One region of the Borborobacter xinjiangensis genome, then DNA from elsewhere that is predicted to be linked to it. Evidence: predicted binding sites of a transcription regulator. Region 1 holds the regulator's gene; each other region holds the start of a gene.
The links. The regulator HrcA, encoded in region 1, represses chaperone genes, less so after heat shock. The targets are predictions, from matches to a motif close to GTTAGCACTCNCNNNNNGNGAGTGCTAAC.

Region 1 (9,741 bases):
AACTGTAGTGGCGCGAAGATTGGCCAGGAGGGCGAAGCCGAGAAGCAGCAGGAAGCCGACATGCATGGCGCGCACGATCTGGCTGGGCAGCGTGCCATAGGCGGCAGTGTAGAGTTGAAAGGCGGAGAAGGTGACCGCGATCCAGAAAGCGATCCTGCCGGCGATGCCTTCGCCGAAGCCCGGCGGCAGCCCTTCGACCGCCTCCTCGGGCTCCGAGGAGAGAAAAGTCTGCGTTTGTTGGCTTGTCTCGGTCATCGGACTGCCCCGCAGGCTGGATCGTCGTTTTATGGCGAAAGGCAGCGCCCACTTCGGCGATGCCGGCACCCGGCCCTCTCCGGTTCGGGAGGGAAGGGCGCAAACATGCCGAAGCGAACCTTAGAGCATCGGACCGAAAAGTGGAATCCGGTTTTCGGGAACAATCCGACGCTCAATCAAGGAGTTAGAGCGTCTTTGTGCGTCCGACTGGACGCACGGCGCTCTAATGACGGCCAATTCTACTTCAGCAGGCCCATTTCCTTGTAGTAGCGCTCGGCGCCTGGATGCAGCGGCACCGGCATGCCGTCCAGCGCCTTGGCCGGGTCGATGCCCTTGGCTGCGGCATGGGCGGCGGCAAGCTTGTCGAGATTGTCGAACAAAAGCTTGGTCATCTGATAAGCGGTTTCGTCGGAGACGCCCTCATGGGTGATCAGGAAATTGCCGACCGCGGCGGTCTCGACATCCGCATCCTGGCCCTCATAGGTGCCCGCCGGAATAACCACCGGCATATAAGGAGCGCCGATCTTCTCGACCTCAGCCTTCGGTACCGCCACGACATTGATCTTCAACGAGGTTGCGAGATCGCGGATCGAGGCGACGCCGAGACCGGCCGACTGCAGCGTCGCGTCGAGCTGGCGGTTCTTGATCAGCTCGACCGACTCGGCGAAGGGCAGATACTCAACCTTGCCGAGATCTTCGTATTTCATGCCGGCAGCGGCAAAGATCGCACGAGCGTTGAGTTCGGTGCCGGAAGCCGGCGCGCCGACCGACAGGCTCTTGCCCTTCAGATCGGCCAGCGTCTTGATGCCGGACTCGGCACTGGCGACGATCTGGATGTAGTTGGGATAAATGGCGGCGATGCCGCGCAATTTATCCAGCTTGCCGGGAAATCCCGCCTCGGTATTGCCCTCGGCGGCCAGTTTCACCGAGTCGCCGAGCGAGAAACCGATTTCGCCCTTGCCCTGTTGCAGCAAATTGAGGTTTTCGACCGATGCCTTGGTCGCCTGAACCTGAGCATGCGCGCCTTCGATGCCCTTGGCGTAGATTTCCGACAGGGCGACGCCGAGCGGATAGTAGACGCCGGAGGTTCCGCCGGTGAGCACGTTGACGAATTCCTGCGCCTTGGCCGCAACCGCGCCAAGGCCAAGCGTCAGCGCGACGGCGCCGGCGGCGAGCATTTTCGTGTTCAGGTTGAGCATGAATTTCCTCCCTGGGTCAGTGCCCCGCCGCTTTTTTGCGAGCCGGCGTAAGCGGGGCAAGTCTAGTCAGCGAGACGAAAATGCCAACCGGAAATTGCCGAACCCGGGTCCTGCGCCTGGGCGCCAGTCCGTACTTGCTTTGACGACCGGGCGACGGGAGGTCTTGCTCTAAGCGCCAAAGCCCTCGAACAGGATCGTCGAAAGGTAGCGCTCGGCGAAGGAAGGGATGATGACGACCAGATTTTTCTCCGCATTTTCCGCCCGCGAACCGACGACGATAGCTGCCTGCAGCGCCGCGCCTGAAGAGATGCCCACCGGCACGCCTTCAAGGCGGGCGACGAGGCGCGCATTGGCGACCGAGTCGTCATTGGAGACGGTGACGATCTCGTCATAGATCGACGTGTCGAGGATGCTTGGCGCAAAGCCCGCGCCGATGCCCTGGATCTTGTGCGGACCGGGGCTTCCACCCGAAAGCACGGGCGAAGCCTCCGGCTCGACGGCGATCACCTTCACTTGCGGCTTTCGCGCTTTCAGCACCTGGCCGACGCCGGTGATGGTGCCGCCGGTGCCGATGCCGGAAACCAGAATATCGATCTCGCCCTTGGTGTCGTTCCAGATTTCCTCGGCCGTCGTGCGGCGGTGGATTTCCGGATTGGCGGGATTTTCGAACTGCTGGGGAATGACGGCATCCGGAATGGCCGCCGCCAGTTCGTCGGCCTTGGCGATTGCGCCCTTCATACCCTTGCCCCCCTCCGTCAGCACCAGTTCGGCACCGAGCAGCGCCAGCATCTTGCGGCGCTCCGCCGACATGGTTTCGGGCATGGTCAGGATAAGACGATAGCCCTTCGCGGCCGCGGCGAACGCCAGTGCGATGCCGGTGTTGCCGGAGGTCGGCTCGATCAGCGTGGACTTTCCCGGCGTGATTTTGCCCTCTGCCTCCAACGCCTCGATCATGGCGACGCCGATGCGATCCTTGACGCTCGCGATCGGGTTGAAGAACTCCAGCTTGGCGATGAGATTGGCGACGATGCCCTTCTCCTTCGCGAATTTGTCGAGCCGCACTAGCGGCGTATCTCCGATCGTCTCGGTGATCGAGTTGAAGATATGGCCACGACCGGGCGGGCGCTTGTCGATCGGAGGGTTCATCTGCTTCTCCTGAATGGGCATTCAGCAGCAAAAATAGCGGCGTGAGGCAGCAAATCCGAGCGGGATTCGTGCTCAAGACTGTGGATGATTAGAAACTAATTCCCGATTTGCAACTATCATCGGAAAATACGTCCGAATTCTTCGCCTAGCGCGCGGCAAACGCCGCCGCCGCGCCGGCCATGAAGGTCGCGGCCGTGCGATTGAGTGCTTTCAGAGCGCGCGGCGTCTTCAACAGCCAGCGGGCCTTGGCCGCGAGCGCCAGATAGGGCACCAGAACCACAAGCAGGACGATGGTCGTGGCCACGACCAGAATGCCATAGTCGGCAATGGTGATGGTGTTCAGATCGACCAGCGTCGGCGTCAACGCCAGATAGAAGATCATCGTCTTCGGATTGCCGAGCGTCAGCGTAAAGCCCGACAGGCAACTGGCGATCAGCCCGTCCCTGCCCCTTCGCGCCTCGACATTTTCGGCGGTGATGCCGCTCCTCCAGAACATCCAGGCAAGATAGGCGAGATAGGCGACGCCGAGCCATTTGACGACGAGGAACACCATGCCGAATGTCTGCGCGACCAAGGCAAGGCCGAGCACGACCGCCGTAAGATAGGTCAAATCGCCGACCACCAATCCAAGCGCCATCGCCAGCGACGAACGAAAACCGGAGCCGAGCGCGCGCGCAACCAATGCGGTGACGCCCGGTCCGGGAATGGCGGCGGCAACAGCCAATGCGGCGCTATAGGTCACAAGTCCGGCAAGCGTCATCGTACGATCTCAGGTGAGGTGCGGGTGCTGAACGCACCTATCGCACATGCATGCCTGCCTGGGAACAGGCATGCCGGAAAATGCGAACAAGGCGTCAGGTCGTAGTGACGACCTAACCTTCGGCCTCGTTGAACTCGTCGTCCAGACGTTTTTCCAGTTGAACGAGGTCGGCCGGCAACGGCATGCCCAATGCGCGAAGTTCGTTCAACTGTTCGCGCAGACGCTCATGCACCTCATGAACATCCTCCGGCTGCTCGACCATCTGTTCAAGCAGCAGACTTATCCGTGCCTTGATTTCTTCCAACGCCACTGACGCCTCCCCTCAGTGGGACCGACAGGCGATCCCACTCTACAAGTCCTATCGTCCCATTGGTTTGTTGGCCTTCGAGACGGGTGCCACCGTCTTTCGATAGAGATGCCAGGTCGCGTGGCCCAGGATGGGAATGACGACCGCCAGCCCGGCGAACAACGGCAGCGAGCCGATCACAAGGCCGACCGCCACGATCAATCCCCACAGCGCCATCGGCAGCGGATTTGTAACGGTTGCGCGCACCGAAGCATCGATTGCGGCAAACGCGCCGACATCACGATCGAGCAACAGCGGGAAGGCGATGACCGTTGTGGCGAGTGCCACGACCGCGAAGCCGAGGCCGATCAGATTGCCGGCGACAATCAACGTCCACCCGCGATCCGTGGTAAACACCTCTTGAAGGAAGGTGCTGAGCGAGGTGGGCGCGGCCGGACCGAAAAGCGAGGTGTAGAGCGCTTGCGCAACCAGAAGCCAAGTGATGAACAGCGCGAACAGCCAGATGCCGACACCGATCACCGATGGCAGCGCCGGCGAGTTGCGAACCTCAAACGCATGGCTCCACGATGTGTCCAGGCCGGCCTCGCGTCGGCGGCTGATCTCGTAGAGGCCGATGGCGGCGATCGGCCCGACGAGGGCGAAACCCGACATCAGCGGAAACAGCAGCGGCAGCGCATTGTTGCCTGAAGTCCACCTCGCCAGCACGACGCCGACGATCGGATAAATCAGGCAGAGAAAGACGTAGTGCGACGGCTTTTCCCAGAAATCATCTATTCCAAGGCGAAGTGCCGAGATGACGTCTGAAAAGCCGATCTTGCGGATCGTCGGACGCTCGAAGGTTTCGCCGCCACCTGCAACAACATGGAAATTCGCCATCGCTTCCTCCCGGACCAGGTTGGAGCAGTCGCGCAAGACGTCACGGCCGTCACGGCGAACGCGACCTGCAATTCAGGCGACTATACCCCATCTGCTACGATTTGTCGCATCACGAACACGAAACGCGATTAACGCAGCATCCGCGAGATCAGTTGCGCGGTGTAGTCGACCATCGGCACGATGCGGGCATAGTTGAGCCGGGTCGGCCCGATGACGCCGAGGGCACCGACGACGCGCGCCTCCTTATCCCGATAGGGGGCGACGACCAGCGACGAGCCGGAAAGCGAAAACAGCCGGTTTTCCGAACCGATGAAGATGCGAACGCCGGAACCTGCCTCGGCAAGGTCGAGAAGCTGGACCATGCCTTCCTGCGTCTCCAGATCCTCGAACAAATGGCGAAGCAGTTCGATGTCGGCCTGTGCGGTGACATTTTCGAGCAGGTTGGCGCGGCCTCGCACGATGAGGCGCGCCGGAAGGCCGCTTTCGACCCCGGCCCACACCGCCAGCCCCTTTTCGACGAGTTCCTGCGAAAGCGTGTCGAGGGCCGCCTTGGTCTGCTCGCGCAGCCGGCCGATCTCTTCCTTGGCTTCCGCCAGAGTGCGCCCGCCAATGTGGGCATTGAGATAATTCGAGGCCTCGTGCAATTGCGAGGTGGTGACGCCTTCCGGCAGGTCGACCACCCTGTTTTCGACGTCGCCGTTCTGCGACACCAGCACGGCGAGCGCTCGGCGAGGTTCGAGCTGTATGAACTCGATATGCTTCAGCGGGACTTCGTTCTTGGCGGCGAGCACCACGCCGGCACCGCGCGACATGCCCGACAGCATCTGGCTGGCCTCGGTCAGCATCTGCTCCAGCGTCGCGCCCTTGCCCGAGGCCTTGACCTGCGCCTCGATCACCCGCCGTTCCTCGTCGGAGAGATCGCCAAGCTCCATGAAGGCGTCGACAAAGAAGCGCAGACCCTTCTGAGTCGGCAAGCGCCCGGCCGAAATATGCGGTGCATAGACCAGCCCTAGATGCTCCAGGTCGCTCATGACGTTGCGCACGGTGGCGGGCGACAGCGAGGAGGGCAACATGCGCGCGAGATTGCGCGAGCCGACCGGTTCGCCGTCCCGCAGATAGGTTTCGACGATCCGGCGAAAGATGTCGCGCGAACGCATGTCGAGCGATTGCAATGTCTGATCAAGCACCGGTTTCGTCATGGTTTTACCAAACCTCCGGCAGAATCATATAAACTGGCAAGCTTGGAACACAACCTTCGGCCTGTCGGGTTTTCCTTTGCGCCTGCCGCCTCATGAGCTACAAGCCGGCCAGGATCCCCGCACATCCAAAGAGAGAAAATCCTTCATGCGCCCTTCCAAACGCCAATTCGACGAAATGCGTGCAATCTCCTTCGAGCGCAACGTCTCCAAGCACGCTGAAGGCTCGTGCCTGGTCAAGTTCGGCGATACCCATGTGCTTTGCACGGCAAGCCTGGAGGAGAAAGTGCCGGGCTGGATGCGCAACACCGGCAAGGGCTGGGTGACCGCCGAATACGGCATGCTGCCGCGCTCCACCGGAGACCGCATGCGCCGCGAAGCTTCAGCCGGCAAGCAGGGCGGCCGGACACTTGAAATCCAGCGGCTGATCGGACGTTCGCTGCGCGCCGTCGTCGATCTCCAGGCGCTGGGCGAGATGCAGATCACCGTCGACTGCGACGTGCTTCAGGCCGACGGCGGCACCCGCACCGCTTCGATCACCGGCGGCTGGGTCGCGCTCTACGACTGCCTGCGCTGGATGGAAGCCCGCCAGATGGTCAACGTCTCCAAGGTGTTGAGGGATCACGTCGCCGCTATCTCCTGCGGCATCCATGAGGGCCAGCCGGTCCTCGACCTTGACTATCTCGAAGATTCGAGCGCCGGCACTGATGCCAATTTCGTCATGACCGGCAAGGGCGGCATCGTCGAAATCCAGGGCACCGCCGAGGGCATCCCGTTCTCGGAAGACGAGTTCGCGACGCTTATGGGACTTGCCAAGAAAGGCATTGCCCGGCTCGTCAACCTGCAGCAGATGGCGGTGGCTTAGGCAATATGCACGCACTTACGGCGAATACCCCCTCATCCGGCCCTTCGGGCCACCTTCTCCCCAACGGGGAGAAGAGGGGGCTGCTCCGCCGCGGCGTCTCCTCTCCCCTCGGGGGAGAGGATGGCTCGCGCAGCGAGCCGGGTGAAGGGGACATATGATGACTCCCACCGCCATCCTCGAATCCGCGCTCTACGTCACCGACCTCGATGCGGCGGAGGCCTTTTACGGCAAGGTGATGGGCCTGGAACGCATCGCCAGGGTCGAGGGACGGCATGTCTTCTTCCGCTGCGGCAACGGCGTGCTCTTGCTGTTCAATGCCGAGGCGACGAAGGTGCCACCGGAAGCCGGTGCCCGCCTGCCGGTGCCGCCGCATGGCACCATAGGCGACGGCCATCTCTGCTTTGCCGCGAGCGCGGATGAAATCGAGCGCTGGAGGGCGCGGCTGGAAGCGGAAAGCATCGCCGTCGAAGCTGACTTCGAATGGCCGAATGGCGGACGTTCGATTTATTTTCGCGATCCATCGGGCAATTCGCTGGAATTCGCCGAGCCACGCATCTGGGGACTGGAATGAGACACCTCGAATACAGGAAGATCGTCGTCGCCAGCCACAATGACGGCAAGCTGCGCGAGTTCGCCGATCTGATGGCGCCGTTCGGCTTCGAAGCCAAATCGGCCAAGGAATTCAATCTGCCGGAGCCCGAGGAGACCGGCACGACCTTCGAGGAAAACGCCTATATCAAAGCGCATGCCGCAGCACGCGCCACCGGACTGCCGGCGCTGTCGGACGATTCCGGCCTCTGCATCGATGCGCTCGGCGGGCAGCCCGGCGTCTACACCGCCAACTGGGCCGAGATGCCGGATGGCAAGCGCGATTTCGCAATCGCCATGCAGCGCGCCGAAGTGGCGCTGCAGGAGGTTGGCGCCTCCTCGCCCGACACCCGCACCGGCCGTTTCGTCGCCGTCATCTGCCTTGCCTGGCCGGATGGGCACGCCGAATATTTCCGCGGCGAGGCAGAGGGACACCTGGTCTGGCCGCCACGCGGCACCAAGGGCTTCGGCTACGATCCGGTCTTCGTGCCGAACGGCCATGACAGGACCTTCGGCGAGATGACGGCCGAGGAGAAGCACGGCTGGAAGCCGGGCCAGGAAACCGCGCTTTCGCACCGCGCCCGCGCCTTCCAGAAATTCGCCCGCGCCATGCTCGGCGCGGCCTAAGGACAAAATGGTTTCAGAACGCGATCCGGGCTTCGGCGTCTACATCCATTGGCCGTTCTGCGCGGCCAAGTGCCCCTATTGCGACTTCAACAGCCATGTCCGCCACCAGCCTGTCGACCAGGAGCGCTTTGCCCGCGCCTTCGAAACGGAGCTGGCGACGATGCGCGCCCGAACCGGGCCGCGCGAGGTCACCAGCATCTTCCTCGGCGGCGGCACGCCGTCGCTGATGGAGCCCCAAACGGTTGGCGCGGTGCTTGAAGCGGTCGCCGGGAACTGGACGGTTCCGGAAGGAATCGAGATCACGCTGGAGGCCAATCCTTCCTCCGTCGAGGCCGAACGCTTTCGCGGCTATCGCGCCGCCGGCGTCAACCGTGTGTCGCTCGGCGTCCAGGCGCTGAACGATCCCGATTTGCGGTTTCTCGGCCGTCTGCACAATGTCGCGGAGGCTCTGCACGCAATCGGTTTGGCGCGGGAGATTTTTCCGCGCCTTTCCTTCGACCTGATCTATGCGCGCCCCGGCCAGACGCCTGACGACTGGGCATCGGAACTGGAGCAGGCGATCGGCCACGCTGCCGATCATCTGTCGCTCTACCAACTCACCATCGAGGAAGGCACGCGCTTCCATGCGCTTCACGCGGCGGGAAAGTTCGAAATTCCCGATGCCGACCACGCCGCCGAGCTTTACGCCATCACCCAGGACGTGACCGCCGGCCGCGGGCTGCCGGCCTATGAGATTTCCAACCATGCCAGGCCCGGCGCCGAAAGCCGGCACAACCTCACCTATTGGCGCTATGGCGAATATGTCGGCGTCGGCCCCGGAGCGCATGGCCGCTTCATCGAGGACGGCCGGCGCGTGGTGACGATGACCGAGAAGATGCCGGAAAGCTGGGCCAACCTCGTCGAAGCCAAAGGCCATGGCATTACCGGCGGCGAATTGCTGACGCGTTCGGAAGAAGCCGATGAGTTCCTGCTGATGGGACTGAGGCTCGCCGAAGGCATCGACCTTGCACGCTACGAGGCGCTTTCCGGTCGGCCGCTGCCTGGCCCGCGCGTCTCGGTGCTGCAGGAGGAGGGGCTGGTCGCACCGGTGGGCAATTCGCGCCTGCGCGCCACCGCCTCCGGCATGATCGTGCTCGATGCGGTGGTCGCCGACCTGGCGCGGTAGCCCGTTCGCAGCGCTCATCAACTGCGGAATTCCTCCCACCACATTTTGCAACGCGGCTGCCGCCGTGCCAAAGAGAAATCTTCGGGAGGGCTTGAAGTGCAAAAAGAGGGCGGCAGGAAAAGCTTCATGGTCGGCCAGGCGGAGATCGACGCCCGCCCGCTGGAGACCGCGCTTTACCTTGTGGCCACGCCGATCGGCAATCTCGGCGACATCACCTTGCGCGCATTGGAGACGCTGGCGGGCGCCGACGTCCTTGCCTGCGAGGACACGCGGGTCAGCCGCGTGCTGCTGGAACGCTACGGCATTCGCCAACGCCCCGTGCCCTATCACGAGCACAACGCCGCCGAGGCCGGCCCGCGCCTGATCGAAGCGCTCGAGGCTGGTCAGAGCGTGGCGCTGATTTCCGACGCCGGCACGCCGCTGGTTTCCGATCCCGGTTACAGGCTGGTCGGCCAGGCGCTTGAGCGGGGCATTCGCGTCGTGCCGATACCTGGACCCTCGGCGGTTCTGGCGGCCCTCACCGCCTCCGGCCTGCCGTCTGACGCATTCCTGTTCGCCGGCTTTCTGCCGGTGAAGGATGGGCAGCGCCGTGCGCGGCTCGAAGCGCTGAAAGCCGTTCCTGCCACGCTGATCTTCTTCGAATCGCCGCGCCGGGTCGCCGATACGCTCGAGGCCATGGCGGGCATCTATGGCGACAGGCCGGCAGCGGTCGCGCGCGAACTGACGAAAACCTACGAAGAGATGCGCACAGCAAAGC
Region 2 (9,741 bases), on a different contig from region 1:
CGCCTGTCACTGACCCAGCTTCGTGCCGGCGTCATCAGTCCGAGGATAACCCCGGTCAAAGTTGCATGAATGCCTGAAGCATCGAGGGTAAGCCAGATGCCACCTCCAGCAGCAAAATAGATCGGAATGCTGCGAACGCCCAAGCGCGCGATCGTGGCCACTGCGATGAAGCCTAGTACGGCCACGCTAATGGCCAACCAATTCACGGTTTCACCATAACCGATCGCCACAACCAAAATTGCGCCGACGTCGTCGAAAATCGCCAGAGCGAGCAGAAACAAGCGCAAATTCTGCGGAATGCGAGAACCGAGTACTGCCAGACAGCCGATCACAAAGGCCGTGTCGGTAGACATCACGGTTCCCCAGCCGCTTGCTCCGGGACCGCCGCTGACGATCAACAGGAACACTGCGGCTGGCGCGATCATCCCGCCGATTGCTGCGGCAATTGGCAATGCGGCCACTCTGGGATCGCGTAGTTCGCCCAACACCAGTTCACGTTTCAGCTCGAGCGCGATGACGAAGAAGAAAAGCGTCATAAGCCCGTCGTTGATCCAGTGCTTCAGCGACCGCGATATCTCCACGCTGCCAAGATTGATCCCGGCATGGATATCCCACAGCGCGAGAAACGAAGTTGCCCACGGAGAGTTGGCAAGCGTCACCGCGAAGAGGGTGCTTAGCAAAAGGACGGCGCCGGCCATTGCCTCGATGCGAATGAACCGCATGAAAGGCTTGGCCAACCTATCCGCGGGCACCCTCGGAAGCCGGGAGAGGTTCTCGTTCATTTCAAATGCCCCTCCTTGTGCCTCGGTAGGGGTGACGAATAGATGCTGCAGTCATAGCGGTGCCTGCACCGCGTAGGTCCAGACCCGAAAGGATTTCAGGACATGACGTCCGAATGAATTGACGAGGGGGACGTCGGCGGCATCGCGCCCGCGCGGAATCACGATCTTGCCGATTCTCGAGGCGTGTTGCGAGGATAGAACGTACGCCACGCACCGTCGAGGAAAACCTCGATCCAGGCGCTGAATTCATTGCATCGACGACCGGCACGCCGATACCCGTCACATAGCGTCCGGGGGTATTGAGGCGGCGGCAGTAGGTGACGCCAGATGCGCGAAGTCGCGGCACACCCCGACACGCTCAAGCCGGCACCTCATAAGTCCATACTCGAAACGCCTTCAGGACATGCGGGCCGAACGAATTGATCAATGGTATGTCGGCCGCGTCGCGACCGCGCGCGACGACGATCCTGCCGATCCGTGGCGTGTTGTTGCGTGGGTCGAAGGTGAACCATTCCCCATCGAGAAAGACCTCGATCCAGGCGCTGAAATCCATCGGATCGACGACCGGCACGCCAATGTCGCCGAGATGGCCTTTGACCTAGCGGGTAGGGATATTGAGGCAGCGGCAGAACGCCACCGCAAGGTGGGCGAAGTCGCGACAGACGCCGACGCGCTCGTGATATGCCTCGAAGGCCGTTCGCGTCGACCGCGCCTGCATGTAGTCGAAGCGGATGTGGTTGTGGACGAAGTCGCAGATCGCCTGCATGCGGCCCCATCCCGGAGCAACAGTGCCGAAGATATCCCAGGCGAGCTGGCTCAACTTATCCGTCTCGCAGTAGCGGCTGCCCATGAGGTAGACGAGGCTATCGTCGGGAAGGTCCGACACCGGCAGCTACCGGGCATTCGGCGCCACCCTATCCGGCCTGGCGTCGTCCTCGATCGTGGCGTCGCCCCACATCGTCAGGTCGCCGGCGGGCGCGACGACGCGCCGGCAACGGTTACCGAACAGATCGCGATAGGTCGACACCGGTACGTCGGGATTGGTGAACGACGTTTCCGGCACGCTGATGTCGGCGGCGCGATCCTCATGGACCGATAGCAGGCAGATTAAGGCCGTGGGCTGCTGGCAGGTCAGCGTGATCTCGTAACCATAGCGGATCAGCATGGAGATCAGCCTAGCGGAAATCCGCGGCAGTCAGCGTATAGGAATCGCGGCGGCCGTGCGAATAGGCCTCGCGCGCAACATCGTAGATGGATGTGCGCAAGGCGTCGAAAGCCGCCAGGCATTTGGCTTCCAGCGCCCCCACCTCGCGTTTGGCGGCATCCGACTTCGTGAGCGCCCCCGCCTCTATGAAGAAGCGGATCTGGAACATGCCGTCATGGCTCATAAAGCGAACGGCGTTGCGTACTTCATCGAAGCTGCGGCTTGGGTTGGGGAAGGCCAGCGTCATGACCCGCACTCCGCCGGTCTTGGGATTGTCTTGAAGGACGAGAGTTCAATACGTTTCCGTCGGCGCTCGGCGTTGCGCAGGTTGAGACGCAACATGCCGCTGGTCGCGTCCAGCCGGCTCAGACCGGTGATGGCATCGCCGCCGAAGCGCGCCGGAATGCCCGTAAAGACATGATAGATGGTCCACGAGCGGTCGGCTTCAATGCGACGGCCATATTGATGGTGTATGGAATCCTGGCCGGGCGCACCGCCCTCGTTTTCCCAGACGCTGATCGCGGCGGCAATTTGCTTCCGTTCGGTTTCCTTGATGTGCGTATTCATGGTCATTGCCTTCCTTCGTTCACCGCTTCCGAGCCGATGATGCCGGAGTAGTGCATTTTGCCGTTCGCGTCGGTGATCTTCATGGAGTCGGGGCGCTGTGGCATGTCGAGGGTCTGCGCCAGCAGCCGCGCGGCTGCGGTGGCGCCGTCGAGATCGTCGACCTCCACGGTTTCACGACCGACGACGGCATGGGCATCGTCGGCGTCGCGGGTCTTGTAGAACTCTACTACGATCTTCATCGGTTTTGTCCCACCGGTCCGCCATCAGCCCTTGTCATTGCCACGCGAAGTGTTGCTGTTCGCGGCGAGCTTGATCTGGTTACCGAACGCGCTTTCAGGCTTGGGCGGCTTCTTTTCCTGCTTCGGCTTCCTGATCTCACGATTGCTGCGTTTTTGTCCCTTGGCCATGGCCGAATGTCCTTTCGATGAGGGCTGCGCCTTCGCTGGATTGCGAAAGACGGATCGGTTCGAGGCTGTCCTGTGTTGCCACTCGCTCATGGCGTTCGTCATCGTTGCGGATGCGGTATTGCGGCGAATGTGCCCGCGGCGGGAGCGTGCCGGTGATGCGGTAGATTTCTGCAGTCTTTGGGAATGTACCGAAGTTGCCGCGCAGGCGGACAGCTTGGCCTACTGCAAAAAGATGGGTTGCAGCGGCAGGCCGGATCGACCGGGCGCCGGGTCGCCGGGCGCTTGTATAAGTCATGGTTGTTTGTCCTTTTCGAGTGCGGCATCGAGATCCGCCGGATTGATTGGCACCATCTGCTGCGTCGACCCGGTTGCGGAGATCGCAGGGAGATGGATGAAAGCGCCGACACGTCTCCAGGCAAGGCGGGAGAAGACCTCGATCAGTTCCTCGTCCTGGTCGATGCGATAGTCGCCGGCAGGCTGCGGGGCGTCGAAACCAGGCAACAGGAAGGGCGAAGAGAACCGGGCGACGGTCTGCGTGGTGCGGGTGGTCATGGTTAGATGTCTCCGCGGGAGCACGCGAACACGCCTCCTGCATCGTTCCCATCCGAAGCGGAACGGATTCCCTAGGCTGCCAGTACATCCGTGGTCAGCGCGGGAGTTCATTTCAAGGTCCGAACGGGCGGCATGCGCGCCATTGGCGCCATGCATTCGCTCTCGAGAACTCGGGGGTGAATGGCGGGTCGAAGTCTCTGACACCGCGAAGCCAAATCGGCCAAATCACGTGTCCTATATATAGGCTGCAACATTGCTCGAAACAAGGCAGCGTTCCGGTTTTATTTACAGGCCGGGCCTAAGCGTGTTCAGTTCTTACGTGCGCGAAAGGATACCCTCGACAAAAACGCCTCATCCGCGAGAGAAATACGAGGAAGCGGTGAAAAATTATCGGAATCGATATTTTGATTGCCGAGAATAAATTTTGGCACTCCTAACATTCGAGTGCCAACGGCGCTATATATAGGTTGCAGCTGCCCCTATGCGTCGGCTGCGGAAAGAACCCGATGAAATTCCGGCCACTCCACAACCGCGTCGTCATCCGACGTGCGGAAGGCGATCTCAAATCCAAAGGCGGGATCATCATTCCCGACACCGCGAAGGAAAAGCCGCAGGAAGGCGAAGTGGTCGCCGTCGGCCCGGGTTCCCGCGACGAAAGCGGCAAGCTGGTTCCTCTCGACGTCAAGGCGGGCGATCTCATCCTGTTCGGCAAGTGGTCCGGGACCGAGGTTAAGATCGACGGCGAAAACCTTCTGATCATGAAGGAGAGCGACATCATGGGCATCGTCGAGAAGACCGGAGCGGCCACCAAAAAAGCCGCCTGATCGCACTCTCCGACTCTCCACCTTCAAAATCGAACTGGACGAAACATCATGTCTGCCAAGGAAATCAAATTCTCCACCGACGCGCGCGACCGCATGCTGCGCGGCGTCGAACTGCTCAACAATGCCGTCAAGGTGACACTCGGCCCAAAGGGTCGCAACGTCGTCATCGACAAGGCCTATGGCGCGCCACGCATCACCAAGGACGGCGTCACCGTCGCCAGGGAGATCGAACTCCCCGACAAGTTCGAGAACATGGGCGCGCAGATGGTGCGCGAGGTGGCTTCCAAGACCAATGACCTTGCCGGCGACGGCACCACGACCGCTACTGTGCTGGCCGCCTCCATCCTGCGCGAAGGCGCCAAGCTCGTTGCCGCCGGCATGAATCCAATGGATTTGAAGCGTGGCATCGACCTTGGCGTAGCGGCCGTCGTCAAGGAGATCCAGGCAAGGGCCAAGAAGGTGAAGTCTTCGGCTGAGGTGGCACAAGTCGGCACCATCGCCGCCAATGGCGACGCGACCGTCGGCGAGATGATCGCTAGGGCGATGGACAAGGTCGGCAACGAGGGTGTGATCACCGTCGAGGAGGCCAAGACAGCCGAAACCGAGCTCGACGTGGTCGAGGGCATGCAGTTCGACCGCGGCTATCTCTCTCCGTATTTCGTCACCAACGCTGAGAAAATGCGCGTGGAACTGGAGGATCCTTGCATCCTCATCCACGAGAAGAAACTCGGGAATCTTCAGGCCATGCTGCCGATCCTCGAAGCCGTGGTGCAGAGCGGCAAGCCGCTGCTGATAATTTCGGAGGATGTCGAGGGCGAGGCGCTCGCCACGCTGGTCGTTAATAAACTGCGCGGCGGCCTCAAGGTCGCGGCGGTCAAGGCTCCGGGTTTCGGCGATCGCCGCAAGGCCATGCTGGATGACATCGCGGTGCTGACCACCGGCCAGATGATCTCCGAGGATCTCGGCATCAAGCTGGAGAACGTCACGCTCGACATGCTCGGCCGCGCGAAGCGCGTGGCGATAGAGAAGGACACGACCACCATCATCGACGGCTCTGGCGACAAGGCTGGCATTGCCGCACGCATCAGCCAGATCAAGGCGCAGATCGAGGAGACCACATCCGACTACGACAGGGAGAAGCTGCAGGAGCGGCTGGCCAAGCTCGCCGGCGGCGTCGCGGTGATCCGCGTCGGCGGCGTCACCGAGACCGAGGTCAAGGAGAAGAAGGACCGCATCGACGATGCGCTCAACGCCACCCGCGCCGCAGTCGAGGAAGGCATTGTACCGGGCGGCGGCGTGGCGCTGCTGCGCGCCAGAAGTGTCCTGGCCTCGCTCACAGGCGTCAATGCCGACGAAACCGCTGGCATCTCGATCGTGCTCAGGGCGCTCGAAGCTCCTATCCGGCAGATCGCCGAAAACGCCGGCGTCGAAGGCTCGATCGTGGTCGGCAAGCTGACCGACAGCAAGGATCGCGATCAAGGGTTCGATGCCCAGACCGAAACCTATGTGGACATGATCAAGGCAGGCATCGTCGACCCCGCAAAGGTTGTCAGAACCGCGCTTCAGGACGCCGGCTCAATCGCTGCCCTGCTGATCACCGCCGAGGCGATGATCGCCGACATACCCGCGAAAGAATCCACACCAGCGATCGGCAACGGCGGCATGGGTGGATACTGAAACAGTGCCTGAACCGTTCGGCAGCCGTCGCAAGAAGGAGAATGACAATGATCTCTTATGTGAAAAGAACCGGCATGCATTCGGTCACCAAGGATGCCAAGGAACCGGTTCGAACAGATTCACAATGCAGCAGTCGAAAAGCGCCGGAAAGGACACCAACGGCACGAAACGCCGCGACCGCCGGATGACTGCGAACAATCGGCTGCTGTGCCGCTCAACGTCCTGCCATAACATCAAAGGCGGACAAGGCAGCATAATTTGACAAATAGCAAAGTCGACCCAAAACAGGAGGTCATCATGCGTAACTACATTCCAGACAAAATATATCTCTATGACTACAGGCGCCTACTCACCAACATCGCAGTCACCGCTGCGATCGCAACCATCGTTTACTCGGTCCTATTCGGCAGCATCTGGTGATCGTTCGGCCGCAAGGCTCGATGCAGTGTCTCAGTGCCTCCGTTTCGGAAGTCTGACCTGCTCAGGCGTTGCCGATTGAAGGCCGCAACCCAGCTGTCCCCGCATTCAGAAAGGCAAGGACGCCATGGCCTCCACTCCTCCGCACCAGCAGTATCTGTCACCGACGGATATGACGATGCTGGACCGTGTGCTCAAAGAGGCTTGCGTCAGAAGCTCGATAGCTGACGGCAGCCCCGATGCAGGACGTGTCGCTGCGCTTCTGATCCGGGAATTCCAGCACGGCGCAAAGACGGAAGCCAACCTTATGACCGCCTTCGAGGGTGACGGCGATTTCAAGCTGCGTGTACCGGTGAGCAGATTGAGCCGGTTGATGGGCAACGAATTGTATGGCTGGGAAGGGGACGGCGGCACGGCTACAAGCATTTCTCCGAACAAGGAACGCACTCCATGAGGTATTTCGACCGAGTGCCAGCCGAGCCGACCGTCTGGCTGCTGGCGTTTTTTCTCGTATCTATAGCGGGTAGCTTTCTCTACGTGGCGCTGAGCAGCATCACGTATTAACGTGATCGGCCGCGACTGGCGGGTCGCCCCGCATGCGTGGGAGCCATGCGCCCGGACGGACGAATGTATCGTGATTGGTTGCGCCATCGGCTCTGGCCCTGCCTGTCAGTGCTCTTTGTGGCAGCTCCACCTGGCCTGTGCTGCCCCCTATTCATCGGCGTATGCTTTTCGCCGGAGCGCGACCAAGCTATGACGCAAGATCAGATCTTCGCATTTGCAGTCCTGTCAGGGCTGATGCTCCTTTTCATCTGGGGTCGGCTTCGGTACGATCTGGTCGCCGTCCTTGCTCTCCTGGCGGCGGTGTTTACCGGTATCGTTCCTCATAAGGCAGCCTTTTCTGGCTTCGGCGATGATATCGTGATCATTGTCGCGAGTGCGCTGGTGGTCAGTGCGGCGGTCGAGCGCTCGGGCATCATAGGGGCCACACTTCACAGAATTTCGCCCAAGATCACCTCTGTGCAGGGGCAGATAGTGGTTCTGGTAACGACAGCCACCGTCCTCTCCGCGTTCGTCAAAAACATCGGCGCGCTTGCGATGATGATCCCGGTGGCGTTTCAGATGGCGAGGCGCTCGAACGCATCGCCTTCCTGGTTCCTCATGCCAATGGCATTCGGTTCGCTGCTTGGAGGCCTGATCACTCTCGTTGGAACGTCGCCAAACATCATCGTTTCGCGCATGCGCGAGGAACTGACCGGTCAACCTTTTGGGATGTTCGATTTCACGCCGGTGGGGCTCGGCCTCGCCGTCGCTGGTGTCGCCTTTCTGGTGTTCGGCTATCGGCTGCTACCTGGCGGCCGCAAGCCGGTCGCAACGATGGACGAGGCGATCGATCTCAAGGGCTACATGACGGAAGCCCGCGTCTTGGCGACTTCGTCGGTGGTCGGCCAGACCACCAGTGACCTGTCGAAGCTATGCGACTATGAGATCCTTGTGACCGGCGTTGTTCGCCATGGACCAGAGCGTCTGAGCCTGCTGCCTGACACCGTTCTCCTCGAGGGCGACATTGTGCTCCTCGAAGGCGACCCTGAAGCGCTCGAACGCGCTATCGGCCGCGCCGGCCTCGAGCTGGAAGGAGAGGGCCGGGTCACCGGAGCCAGGGGTGCGGGAGAGATTGGCGGAATAGAGGCTGTGATTGGGGCAACTTCGATCCTGGTCGGACAGACCGCCAAGCGCATGGCTCTGCATGAGCGCTTCAACATTAACCTGCTTGCAGTCAGCCGGAGCGGCGAGCGGTTCACCGAGCGTCTGCGGGATATCACCCTGCAGCCGGGCGATGTTCTCATGCTAAAGGGCGACCTTGGAAGGTTTCCTGACAAGTTGAAGGAACTCGGCATTCTGCCGTTGGCCGAGCGCGAAATCCGGTTGGGGAATGTACGGCAGGGCATGCTTCCTGTGGCGATCCTGGGTGGTGCCATGACGCTTGCAGCATCAGGCGTGCTGCCGGTCGCAACGGCCTTCTTTACCGCTGCCGTATTGACGGTTCTGTTCGGGGCGCTGTCGTTCCGCGAGGCTTACGAAGCTATCGATTGGCCCATCCTAGTGATGCTCGGGGCACTGATTCCGGTCAGCGAATCGATCAGAACGACTGGCGGCGCCGACCTCATTGCCGGATGGGTCTATCAGTTCGCCGGTATCTTGCCGTCCTACGGTTCGTTAGCTTTGATCATGGTGGCGACAATGGCGGTAACCCCGTTTCTGAACAATGCAGCGACCGTACTTGTGATGGCGCCCATTGCAGCTACCTTTGCCGGACAGATCGGCTCCAGGCCCGACGCGTTTCTCATGGCGGTATCTGTGGGTGCGGCCTGCGACTTTCTTACCCCAGTCGGACACCAGTGCAACACGCTGGTCATGGGACCGGGAGGATACCGGTTCGGGGACTACTGGAAATTGGGGCTACCACTCTCATTCATTGTCGTCGCGCTTGGCGTGCCGCTTATCCTCTTAGTGTGGCCGCTCTAGCGGCCTCAGCCAGGTGGACCGGTTTCAGGTCGGCTTGCGGTTATGAAGAGCGCGAGATTATGGGTCAGGACCGAGGCCCAGACATAGTTTTGAAAGGGGTCGGGCCGCGCCAGGTGCAGCGGGTCAGGGCCATAGGCGCGCTTCAGGCATGAGATGTTGGTCTCGACGCCGGCGCGGAGTGCGCAGCTTGCGATCCATCGGCTCTCGATCAAGCTGACCAACGCGGTGACGGAGATCAACAAGCCACGATCCTCGCAATAGGAGGGCCTTAGAGGGCTATGGAGTAGACAAAGTTCTCATCTTCACCTGCGACGGCGCGCCAAATTCCGCCGATTGCCTTCTATTGCCGCCGATAACCGCCGAAACTACGCCCGCGCAAAGAGCGTGAGACGGTCCTTGCGCGAAAAAGCGTAGAAACGGCGGTGTTTGGCGGTGAAAAAGTTCGAATCGCTTCCGGTCGATTGGTCGATTTTGACCCTGCGCAGACGTGGTTTATGGGGCATTGAACGACCGCTATGCGCCCCCAATTCGGTCGTTCCGAGGCAGACTGGTCTCTCTCAAAACCTGCCATTCATTCACCTGATCGCTGAACTCTAGTTGACACCATGTCGAGACTGGCGCTGGATGACTTGGACGCCTAGATGGGAAACCAAGAAGCCGCTTGAGGCTCAGCGCGTTCTGGGGACAGGCGCGCTATAGCCGCCGCTAAACCAATCCCCTTCACCTCCGCGTACTTTTGGCGGTTTCTTGGCCTGTGAGGGAGTCCGGGGGTGAGGCGAAACATC
Region 3 (9,741 bases), on a different contig from region 1:
ACGCCGAATTCCGCACCCAAGAGGCGGCGGAGATTTGCACGATCGGTCTGCAGAACTACTTCGCCGGTGCCTTGACCCTGCCCTATCAACCGTTTCTCACGGCAGGGAAAGAACTTCGCCACGACCTTGAAATGCTGGCCACGCGTTTCGGAGCCAGCATTGAGCAGGTCGCGCACCGTCTGTCGACCTTGCAGCGGCCCGCGATGAAAGGTGTGCCGGTATTTTTCGCCCGCATCGACCGTGCGGGGAATATCACCAAGCGCCACAGCGCGGCAAAGCTGCAGTTCGCGCGTTACGGTGCGGCTTGTCCGCTGTGGAACGCACACCAGGCGTTCGAAAGGCCCGGCCGCATCATCCGGCAACTTGCCGAGACACCGGATGGTGTGCGCTACCTCAGTCTCGCGACAGAGATCGCCAAGAGCGGCGGGGGCTTCAATACCATGCAGCGACGTTACGCCATCGCGCTGGGCTGCGAAATCTCGTATGCTGCCGACTTCGTCTATGCTGACGGGCTCGATCTCAATAACCGCTCGGCCTTCGATCCGATCGGAATATCCTGTCGCGTCTGCGAAAGGGTGAATTGCCCCCAACGTGCCGTTCCGCCGCTCAAGCGGCGGCTGGCCGTGGATCGGGATCGACGCGGAATATTACCGTACACGCTAATATAGGTCGGGCCGACAAACCCGTTTCCAGAGCACTCCCTTTTAGTGCCAAGTGATCCCGCGTTGTTACCGCCTTGGTGAAAATGGTAACAACACTCCGCTTGCGGGGGGCGACGGTGCGCAGTTAAGGACGGACGCACGTGGTGCTCTACTCTCGTCGCGGCAGTGAGCGTGGCTCTGTCATTGCCATCCCTCCATTTTTTGGAAGGATGCCGCCGGGCACCCGGAGGGCACCCGGTGGGCTTGCCCGCGTAAAGGGGTCACTTGCTGCTGTTGATCGCGATGCGCTTGGCGTTTGCCTGCGCCTTTTCGGTCTTCGGCAGCGTCACCGTAAGCACACCATTCTTGAAGTTCGCGGCGACCTTGTTCTCGTCGACCTCACGGCCAAGGGCAAGACGCCGTTCGAAACGCCCATAGTAGCGTTCGCTGAAGTGACGATCCTTGTCCTCGGTTTCCGACTTCTTCTCGCCACGCAGCGTCAAGACCCCGTCCTCCAACAATACCTCGACGTCGTTTTCCTCAAGACCAGGCACTTCAGCCGTCACCCGAATCTCCTTGTCGGTTTCCGAGAATTCGACGTTCGGCCAGCCGCCGCTGCGCGGCATCATTCGGCCAAACATCGCAGGAGTGTCAAAACCCCGGAAGGCCTCGTCGAACAGCCGGTTGACGTTGCGGTGCAACGACAGGAACGGGTCCATGTCGTCGCCGCTATAGATCGTCGGAGCCTGGTTGTTGCCACGGTTCCAGGGCATCAGGCCACGTACACTCATCTTATTTCTCCTTTCCTGCTCTTCGTGTTCCTTTCTCGTTTTGGTCGTTACTCCCCGTCGGAACAGGCGATTACATAGGCCAGTTTTCTGGTCAGGCCGCTACTTCGCCCTCGATCCGCTTCGATGACTTCTTGGCCGGCGCGGCATTGATCGCGATCCGGCGCGGCTTCATCTCCTCGGGAATTTCCTTCTTGAGGTCGATGATCAGCAGGCCATTTTCCAATTTCGCGCCCTCTACCATCACGTGGTCGGCGAGTTCGAAGTGGCGGACAAACGGCCTCAGTGCCAGGCCATGATGGAGGTACTGCACCTCCTCGTTCTCGGTCTTGGCTCCGTTGATCACCAGCATATTCGGCTCATGCGTGATCGTCAGCTCGTTCTCGCCAAATCCTGCCACCGCGATGACGATGCGATAGGCCTCCTCGCTGAGCTTGGTGATGTCATATGGCGGCCAATTGTCACCGTTCTGCGGAACATTGGCCTTTTCGAGCAGGTCGAAAATACGGTCGAAGCCGATGCTCGACCTGTAGAAGGGAGAAAAGTCCATGTTCGTTCTCATAGCTACATCCTCCTCGGAGCAACATAGATACGAGAGAGCGCCAAGAAGCAGCCTGGCGCTCCCTGACCCGTCGGTCCGGTTCATGGCGACCGACAGAAAGGAGTTGGGAACGGCCTTCCCCAACGTCAAGAGGGCCTGAAGATCTTTCGGCTATCGCATCTATTGACCGAGCATCGCGGGCAAAAACCGCCCGGGGCGTGGCCGCGTTGATCGACCTGATCTAGCCCGAGAACGAAGTGACGGCTGCTGTTTGATCGGTCCGCCGGTTCCTGTCTACACAGACCGCTATTATGCATCCAGTGGCTGGCCTTCCCGGCTTGGCAGATGCTCAGATCCTCTGGCAACGGATATGGAGATAGCGTCCAGCCGTCGCAACGCATCCATGACCGCGTCGAAAGTCACCGGAGCCGCGGCACCGGGAGGCTTGCGCAACGCCGGCACGGATTCGACCGCACAGGCATCCGAGGCCCATGAGGCGAGGATCGCACGTTTTTCCTGTATGTTGAGCTTTTTGTCTTCCACGACATGGTCGGGGTGGCTGAAGTGCCGCGCCGGGTAAAGCAGTCGGTCGAGCCAAAAATCCGAGGTTTCATGCGCGGTCGAGGGGATGATCGTCGAGACGCCGCGTTCCATCGATGGTCCTCCGCTTCCAAAGTTCTCCTTTGCATTCTGCGTCATTGTAGGATCTTCAAGAGATCCCACTCATAAGAATTTTGGTTTGCTCCGGCGTGATTTCAAGATGCTCGATATCATGCTCCGACGCGAATAGTCGTATGATTTCATGTCGGTAGCACTCTCGTGTGCGGAGTGCTAAAATTTTTCGAGTGACCTCTTGAAACTCGAAAAACCGAAACCAGATCGTTTTGCGCGCGATGCCGTAAAGGATCGCGCGACCCCGCCCGAAGCTTCGGCGGCGGCGCGGAGCGACCTCTTGAAAAATCTGCTATCCATGAGGAGAACGACATGACGTTCCGTCCCTTGCACGACCGAATCCTGGTCCGCCGCATCGAGGCCGAAGAGAAGACTGCCGGCGGCATCATCATCCCCGACACCGCCAAGGAAAAACCGCAGGAAGGCGAGGTCATCGCTGTTGGGCCCGGGGCTCGCGACGACACCGGCAAGCTGGTCGAACTCGACGTCAGGGTTGGTGATCGCATCCTGTTCGGCAAATGGTCGGGTACCGAGATCAAGCTCAATGGCGAGGACCTGCTCATCCTGAAGGAAAGCGACGCGATGGGCGTGATCGAGGTTACCGCCGAAGCCAACAAGGCTGCCTGAGCGGGTGGACAAGAACGCTGCTTGGAAAGGAGTAGTCCAATGGCTGCCAAGGAAGTCAAGTTTCATACAGAGGCCCGCGAGAAGATGCTGCGTGGCGTCGATATCCTGGCCAACGCGGTAAAGGTCACACTTGGACCAAAGGGACGAAACGTCGTCCTGGACAAGTCGTTCGGCGCGCCCCGCATCACCAAGGATGGCGTCACTGTCGCCAAAGAGATCGAACTTGAAGACAAGTTCGAGAACATGGGCGCGCAGATGGTCCGCGAGGTCGCCTCGAAGACGAGCGATATCGCCGGCGATGGTACCACCACAGCGACCGTGCTCGCCCAGGCAATCGTCCGGGAAGGCGCCAAAGCTGTCGCCTCCGGCATGAACCCGATGGACCTGAAGCGCGGTCTCGACAAGGCGGTCGACGCGATCGTCGAAGAACTGACGGCGAATGCCCGCAAGGTGACCAACAATGACGAGATCGCTCAGGTCGGCACCATCTCGGCCAACGGCGACACTGAGATCGGCCGCTTCTTGGCCGAAGCGATGCAGAAGGTCGGCAACGAGGGCGTCATTACAGTGGAAGAAGCCAAGACCGCCGAGACCGAGCTCGAAGTGGTCGAAGGCATGCAGTTCGACCGCGGCTATCTCTCGCCTTACTTCATCACCAATCCGGACAAGATGCGCGTGGAGCTTGAAGAACCTTATGTGCTGATACACGAGAAAAAGCTCTCCAACCTGCAGGCGCTCCTGCCGGTGCTCGAGGCCGTCGTCCAGTCAGGCAAGCCGCTGCTGATCATCGCCGAGGATGTCGAGGGTGAGGCTCTGGCCACGCTCGTCGTCAACAAACTGCGTGGCGGCCTCAAGGTCGCTGCAGTCAAGGCGCCGGGTTTTGGCGACCGCCGCAAGGCGATGCTCGAAGACATCGCCATTCTCACCGGTGGCACCGCGATTTCGGAGGATCTCGGCATCAAGCTCGAGAACGTGACCCTGAACATGCTCGGCCGGGCCAAGAAGGTGGTGGTGGAGAAGGAAAACACGACGATTGTCGACGGGGCCGGCTCGAAGACCGAGATCGCGGGCCGCGTCAACCAGATCAAGGCGCAGATAGGAGACCACCTCCGATTATGATCGTGAAAAGCTGCAGGAGCGGCTGGCTAAGCTCGCCGGGGGCGTCGCTGTGATCCGCGTCGGCGGCTCAACCGAGGTCGAGGTCAAGGAGCGCAAGGATCGTGTCGATGATGCGATGCACGCGACGCGGGCGGCCGTGGAGGAAGGCATCTTGCCGGGCGGCGGTGTCGCGCTGCTGCGGGCGGTCAAGGCGCTTAATGGCGTTGCGACGGAAAATGCCGATCAGAAGCACGGCGTCGAGATCGTGCGCAAGGCGATCGAGGCTCCTGTCCGCCAGATCGCCGAGAACGCCGGCGCCGAAGGCTCGATCATCGTCGGCAAACTGCGCGAAGCAGCCGACTTTGGCTACGGCTGGAACGCACAGACAAACGAGTTCGGGGACCTTTACAAACAGGGTGTCATCGATCCGGTCAAGGTGGTGCGGATCGCGCTCCAGGACGCGGCGTCCGTCGCCGGCCTCCTGATGACCACGGAAGCGATGGTCGCCGAGAAGCCGAAGAAGGAAACGCCGGCCGCTCCGCCGATGCCTGGCGGCGTAGACTTCTGACAATGAGCCAGTGCTTCGGCGTGTCATCGCGGGCACGGCACTTCACCACAGGGTGCTGTAATGAACATAATGGACATTGAAAGGTTTCCGCCGCCGCAGCGTTCGCCAAGCGATCTGAACTACGACGCGGACCTGAAAGCGGTGCTGGGTCCGGTTCTTTCAGAACTGCTCGACAGAGCGGAAGCCGCCGGATGGGACCGCCGAAAGGCTGCCTGTTCCGTGATGTTTTTGGCTGCGCGCAAGGTCACCCATGGCACCGCAGACCGAAGTTGAAAGGTCAAAAAACTGCGCTCCGGGCGGCAGGGACTGGCCGCCCGAGGTCGTCCACCTCGAATACTTCTCCGGTGATCCTGCCGCACTCGCAGGACCGAGTGGCAGTTCGAAGTGCGGCTTGCGCGCTCCGGCGGCAGCTATATCGTCCAGAAGACAAGAGCCTCATGGAGGTGCTGCAGGACAACGGGATCGATGTCGATTTTTCCTGTGAGCAGGGCGTCTGGGACACCTGTGTCACGGATGTGCTAGTAGGCGGGCCCGACTACCGCGATCTGTTCTTGACACCCGCCAGCAAGGCCGCGAACAACAACATGTGCCTGTGCGTTTCCCGCGCGAAATCACCGGTTCTTGTCCTGGACGTATAAGTGCGCCCTCAGAGCGTGGGCAATGAAAAATCGCGAGGCGTTATGGCACCGCAGGGCGATCGTTGCGCTGGCTCGCCGCATTGTGATCGTCAAGCATCAGATGTGGCTTACGGAAGAGCCGTTCCGGTACTGCGCACGCCAGCAGAATTGCGCGGCGATTGCACAAGCGCATCTCCGCCGGTTTACGTTCAGCTGGCCGAGAGAGGTCAGTCCGTCGCGATCCCTGCCCGCCGATTTGCGGACGGATCGGCAGAGTGATTGTCAATCGCGCGCGTTAGTGGCGCAAAAGAAATATTTCTGTTATAAATATACCTAGAGAGATTGCTCCATGGAGCATGTATATCAGGGACAAGATTACCAAATCGACATTGGAAAGCAGCTTGTTCGATTTAAAGCGCTTGAAGAAATTTTGGATTAATGTCGGGGTTACCAGCTAACTCGATTCTCGTAGCGGTCAAAACTAAAAACATCATTGCGGGGTTCGGAAATGCCGTGCATTACGTTTGCTGCCGTCGTGCCAAAGCACGCCTGTGGTGACCAATGGCATTATTGACCAAGTCACTAGTGGCTATAATCTCCTCTGAGTGAAAATTCTTTTCACGCGAGAAAAATATCCGGGAGAAGATTGTATGGATAAAAGGGTAGCAGTCATCGGCGCCGGACCGTCGGGCCTGGCACAGCTTAGAGCGTTTCAGTCGGCTGCCGCCAAGGGCGCTGACATTCCCGAAATCGTCTGCTTCGAGAAGCAGTCGGATTGGGGTGGGCTGTGGAACTACACCTGGCGCACCGGCACCGACGAGTACGGCGATCCGGTACATGGCTCGATGTACCGTTATCTATGGTCGAACGGCCCCAAGGAATGCCTGGAGTTCGCCGACTATACCTTCGAGGAACATTTCGGCCGGCCGATCGCCTCCTATCCGCCGCGCGCAGTGCTGTGGGACTACATCAAGGGTCGCGTCGAGAAGGCCGACGTGCGCAATTGGGTGCGCTTCAACACCGCCGTACGCATGGTCACCTATTCGGAGGCGAGCGGCAAGTTCACCGTCACCGTGCACGACCGCACCAAGGACGTAGTCTATGCCGAAGAGTTCGACCATGTCGTCGTCGCCTCAGGGCATTTCTCCACGCCGAACGTGCCGCATTTCGAGGGCATCGAGAAATTCGGCGGCCGCGTCTTGCATTCGCATGACTTCCGCGACGCGCTGGAGTTCAGGGGCAAGGACGTGCTTTTGATTGGCCGCAGCTATTCGGCCGAGGACATCGGCTCGCAGTGCTACAAATACGGTGCCCGATTCATCGCCAACAGCTACCGCTCCAAGCCGATGGGCTTCAAATGGCCGAAGAACTGGGAGGAAAAGCCGCTGTTGATGCGGGTCAAGGGCAAGACCTGCCACTTCAAGGACGGCAGTTCGCGCGAGTTCGACGCCATCATCATGTGCACCGGCTACCTGCATTATTTCCCGTTCCTGACCGAGGATCTGAGGCTGAAGACCGACAACCGGCTGTGGCCGCTTGGGCTCTACAAGGGCGTGGTGTGGGAACAGAACCCGAAGCTGTTCTATCTCGGCATGCAGGACCAGTTTTACACCTTCAACATGTTCGACGCGCAGGCGTGGTTTGCCCGCGACGTCATGCTGGGGCGCATCCCGCTGCCGGGCAAGGCCGAGATGACGGCCGACAGCCAGAAGTGGCGAGCGCGTGAGGAAAAGCTCCAGGACGCCGAGCAGATGATCTGGTTCCAGGGCGACTACATCCAAGGTCTGATCGACCTGACCGACTATCCCGACTTCAACATCCCGGCCGTCAACAAGACGTTCATGGAGTGGGAGCACCACAAGATGGAAGACATCATGGGCTTCCGCAATCATGGCTACCGCTCGCTGCTCACCGGGACCATGGCCCCCAAACACCACACATTGTGGCTTGAAGCCCTGGATGATTCGCTGGAGGCATATCTGCAGCTTCCCAGGCCGGCCGACGAACAGGCAAGTTCTGCGGCCGCCGAGGGGGTCAAGCCACAATCACCGGGTATGCGGTCTGCCGAGGCCAGCCTGGTCCACGCCAACCAGAAGGAGGCTTGTTGACGCTACCTTTCGTGCCTCCCCGAAATCATTTGAGATTTCGGGGAGACATATTCGCGCGAGGAGTTGATCCGTTCAAAGAAACTGTCAAAATCCACCTTGGAGGTCGAGCTTCTAGTGGCCATGTTCGCCTTTCAGATGTCGGGATCCCCGCTAAGCCGAGGAACCATGGATGATTGATGAAGAAGAGACCGTCGTCGCGCTGACCAATCTGGCAAGGGATATCGGCGAACCCAATTTTCACCTTCGCCTTCTCGAACTCGTCGGCGCCGTGCTGCCGCACGATATGGGCTGGATAGTTCGTTACCGTGCCGGATCAGAGCCGGACGTTCTCTACACCAAGGCAATAAAAGCCACTTTGGTCGACTATTATCTCCAGATGAAGCCCAACTCGGGCGACCCCTATCTCTGTTCCTGGCGCAGCAACTCACACGCCCGGGTTGAAACGATGGACGCCGCCTTGCCGTTGGCGATCGATCGCAATTTTTACGCGCAGGAATTCAGGCGCAAAGCCGAGTTTACGGACGAACTGGCGGTCTTCCTGCCGGTGCCCGGCGCATCCTGCATTTCACTTTTTCTCGAAAGGCGCGATCGCCGCTTCACCGGCGACGATCTCGACCAGGTCCAGCGGCTGTTCCCGGCCATGCTCGACTTCCATCAAACCCATATGCGGTTGCTCTTCGCCAACCTCTCGCATGAAATGTCGGATCGGCGCGCGATTGAAGATGGCGCCATCAGCGTGCTCGATCGCTCGGGACGGCTGGTTTTTTCGACGCCCGGCTGGAGGGAGCTTGAGGCGCGTGATCACCGGATGGTGGCATTGCTGGAGGCGACCTCTGCTCACGATGCCGCCGAAATCGTGGCCAACATCGCATCGCCGTTGCGCCTGCTTCCACTGGACGAGATGAATCCGATAGCCCCAGGCGGCGTGCTGGTCTACGCCGCCGACGAAGCCGGCTTCACCGAGGCGATGAACGGCGAGGCTGCATCGGCGGTGATCGATCAACTCACCCCTCGCGAGCGCGATATCATGCTCTTCACTCTGGAGGGGCTGAGCACGGGCGCCATCGCCCAACGCCTTGGCATAGCCAAGGGCTCGATCAAGAACTGCCGTTTGCGCATGTACCGCAAATTCGGTGTGACCTCCGAACGGGCAATGATCTCCGCGGTCATGCCCTTCACCAGCCAGTTGAAGGCGCGACTTGAAGCCGTCGAACGCAATTCACGCTAAGGCATATCGAAGGTCGCGACACCGCTAATTTATTCTTACCGTATCGGCGCGGGAATCCGCGCTGCCGAAGAAGGCGTCGATTTCCGTCGAACGCTGCTGATCCCGATCCTGACGATCAGAGCCCTCCGCACGAGGAGGGTAGTGCCATCAGGCACTATTGCCGCACTTCTCAGGACTGCCGAAAATTCCCTAGCGCAAGACCGGCCGGCCTGGATCCGGCCGATAGCCGATAGTACCGGCGCCTGATTCAGGAAGGAGGATAGATATCCGCCGGACCCGGCTCGTAAAGCGCCTTCCAAGCCGCTTCGCAACGGGCGACTGCGCATTGCTTACACGACAGCAGCCAAGCTCCATTCACGACAACAAAGGGGAACGTAATGCAAGCAACTCAGATGGATTTTACGGCGGATGCCGTGACGGAAAGTCTGGACGATAAAATCGACTTACTGGAATTTCTTCCCACGGGCGAACCGCTTACGCGCAAAGATGTGATCGTTCTGTGTCTTGGCGGCATCCTGGCGCCGGCACTCCTGCTGATTTGGGGGTGGGCATGAAAAGCGGCAATGTAGAGGGCGCACTCGATCAGTCCGTGGGAAGTTGGCCCGTACCACTGGCTCAGCGTACCTGGGGAGGTTGGCAGGCCGGAGCGGTATCGATCACAGCAGGTGTGGCAACCTGGTCTTTCGTGGTTGGAGGTTTCACCGCAAATTACGTGGATGCTCGTGAAGGCACCGCAGCAATGTTGGCGGGAGGTCTGATCTCACAATTCCTTATCAGTCTGGCTCAAATTCCGGCTATCACCAAATATGGTCTCGAGACTGTAAGCACGACCAAGCCGCAACTGGGTGCGCGC

Region 2: ACLKMW_RS23335 (co-chaperone GroES) is a predicted target of HrcA. The motif match lies at 3,936-3,964, and genes of this name have one in related genera.
Region 3: ACLKMW_RS23160 (co-chaperone GroES) is a predicted target of HrcA. The motif match lies at 2,778-2,806, and genes of this name have one in related genera.

The regions. Positions count from the first base shown of each region.
Region 1 covers NZ_JBLLVA010000052.1:2,858-12,598, reverse strand. Annotated here, with positions in the region: gene ACLKMW_RS25650 (TRAP transporter permease) at 1-255, opposite strand, end outside; gene ACLKMW_RS25645 (TAXI family TRAP transporter solute-binding subunit) at 495-1,454, opposite strand; gene cysK (cysteine synthase A) at 1,623-2,600, opposite strand; gene ACLKMW_RS25635 (LysE family translocator) at 2,746-3,360, opposite strand; gene ACLKMW_RS25630 (hypothetical protein) at 3,473-3,670, opposite strand; gene ACLKMW_RS25625 (DUF2189 domain-containing protein) at 3,719-4,543, opposite strand; gene hrcA (heat-inducible transcriptional repressor HrcA) at 4,672-5,742, opposite strand; gene rph (ribonuclease PH) at 5,888-6,604, shown strand; gene ACLKMW_RS25610 (VOC family protein) at 6,762-7,175, shown strand; gene rdgB (RdgB/HAM1 family non-canonical purine NTP pyrophosphatase) at 7,172-7,819, shown strand; gene hemW (radical SAM family heme chaperone HemW) at 7,827-8,984, shown strand; gene rsmI (16S rRNA (cytidine(1402)-2'-O)-methyltransferase) at 9,111-9,741, shown strand, end outside.
Region 2 covers NZ_JBLLVA010000035.1:985-10,725, forward strand. Annotated here, with positions in the region: gene nhaA (Na+/H+ antiporter NhaA) at 1-782, opposite strand, end outside; partial or broken gene ACLKMW_RS23295 (transglutaminase-like domain-containing protein) at 834-1,142, opposite strand; partial or broken gene ACLKMW_RS23300 (transglutaminase-like domain-containing protein) at 1,141-1,947, opposite strand; gene ACLKMW_RS23305 (DUF1488 family protein) at 1,958-2,233, opposite strand; gene ACLKMW_RS23310 (hypothetical protein) at 2,230-2,553, opposite strand; gene ACLKMW_RS23315 (hypothetical protein) at 2,556-2,792, opposite strand; gene ACLKMW_RS23320 (hypothetical protein) at 2,817-2,960, opposite strand; gene ACLKMW_RS23325 (hypothetical protein) at 2,929-3,255, opposite strand; gene ACLKMW_RS23330 (hypothetical protein) at 3,252-3,512, opposite strand; gene ACLKMW_RS23335 (co-chaperone GroES) at 4,019-4,336, shown strand; gene groL (chaperonin GroEL) at 4,385-6,013, shown strand; gene ACLKMW_RS23345 (hypothetical protein) at 6,003-6,275, shown strand; gene ACLKMW_RS23350 (hypothetical protein) at 6,558-6,884, shown strand; gene ACLKMW_RS23355 (SLC13 family permease) at 7,184-8,956, shown strand; partial or broken gene ACLKMW_RS23360 (transposase) at 8,962-9,135, opposite strand.
Region 3 covers NZ_JBLLVA010000034.1:9,300-19,040, forward strand. Annotated here, with positions in the region: gene ACLKMW_RS23140 (helix-turn-helix domain-containing protein) at 1-668, shown strand, start outside; gene ACLKMW_RS23145 (Hsp20/alpha crystallin family protein) at 923-1,432, opposite strand; gene ACLKMW_RS23150 (Hsp20 family protein) at 1,524-1,991, opposite strand; gene ACLKMW_RS23155 (hypothetical protein) at 2,280-2,624, opposite strand; gene ACLKMW_RS23160 (co-chaperone GroES) at 2,955-3,269, shown strand; partial or broken gene groL (chaperonin GroEL) at 3,309-4,935, shown strand; gene ACLKMW_RS23170 (hypothetical protein) at 4,996-5,208, shown strand; gene ACLKMW_RS23175 (2Fe-2S iron-sulfur cluster-binding protein) at 5,127-5,573, shown strand; gene ACLKMW_RS23180 (hypothetical protein) at 5,596-5,889, shown strand; partial or broken gene ACLKMW_RS23185 (NAD(P)-binding domain-containing protein) at 6,203-7,537, shown strand; gene ACLKMW_RS23190 (helix-turn-helix transcriptional regulator) at 7,830-8,888, shown strand; gene ACLKMW_RS23195 (hypothetical protein) at 9,266-9,442, shown strand; gene ACLKMW_RS23200 (cytosine permease) at 9,439-9,741, shown strand, end outside.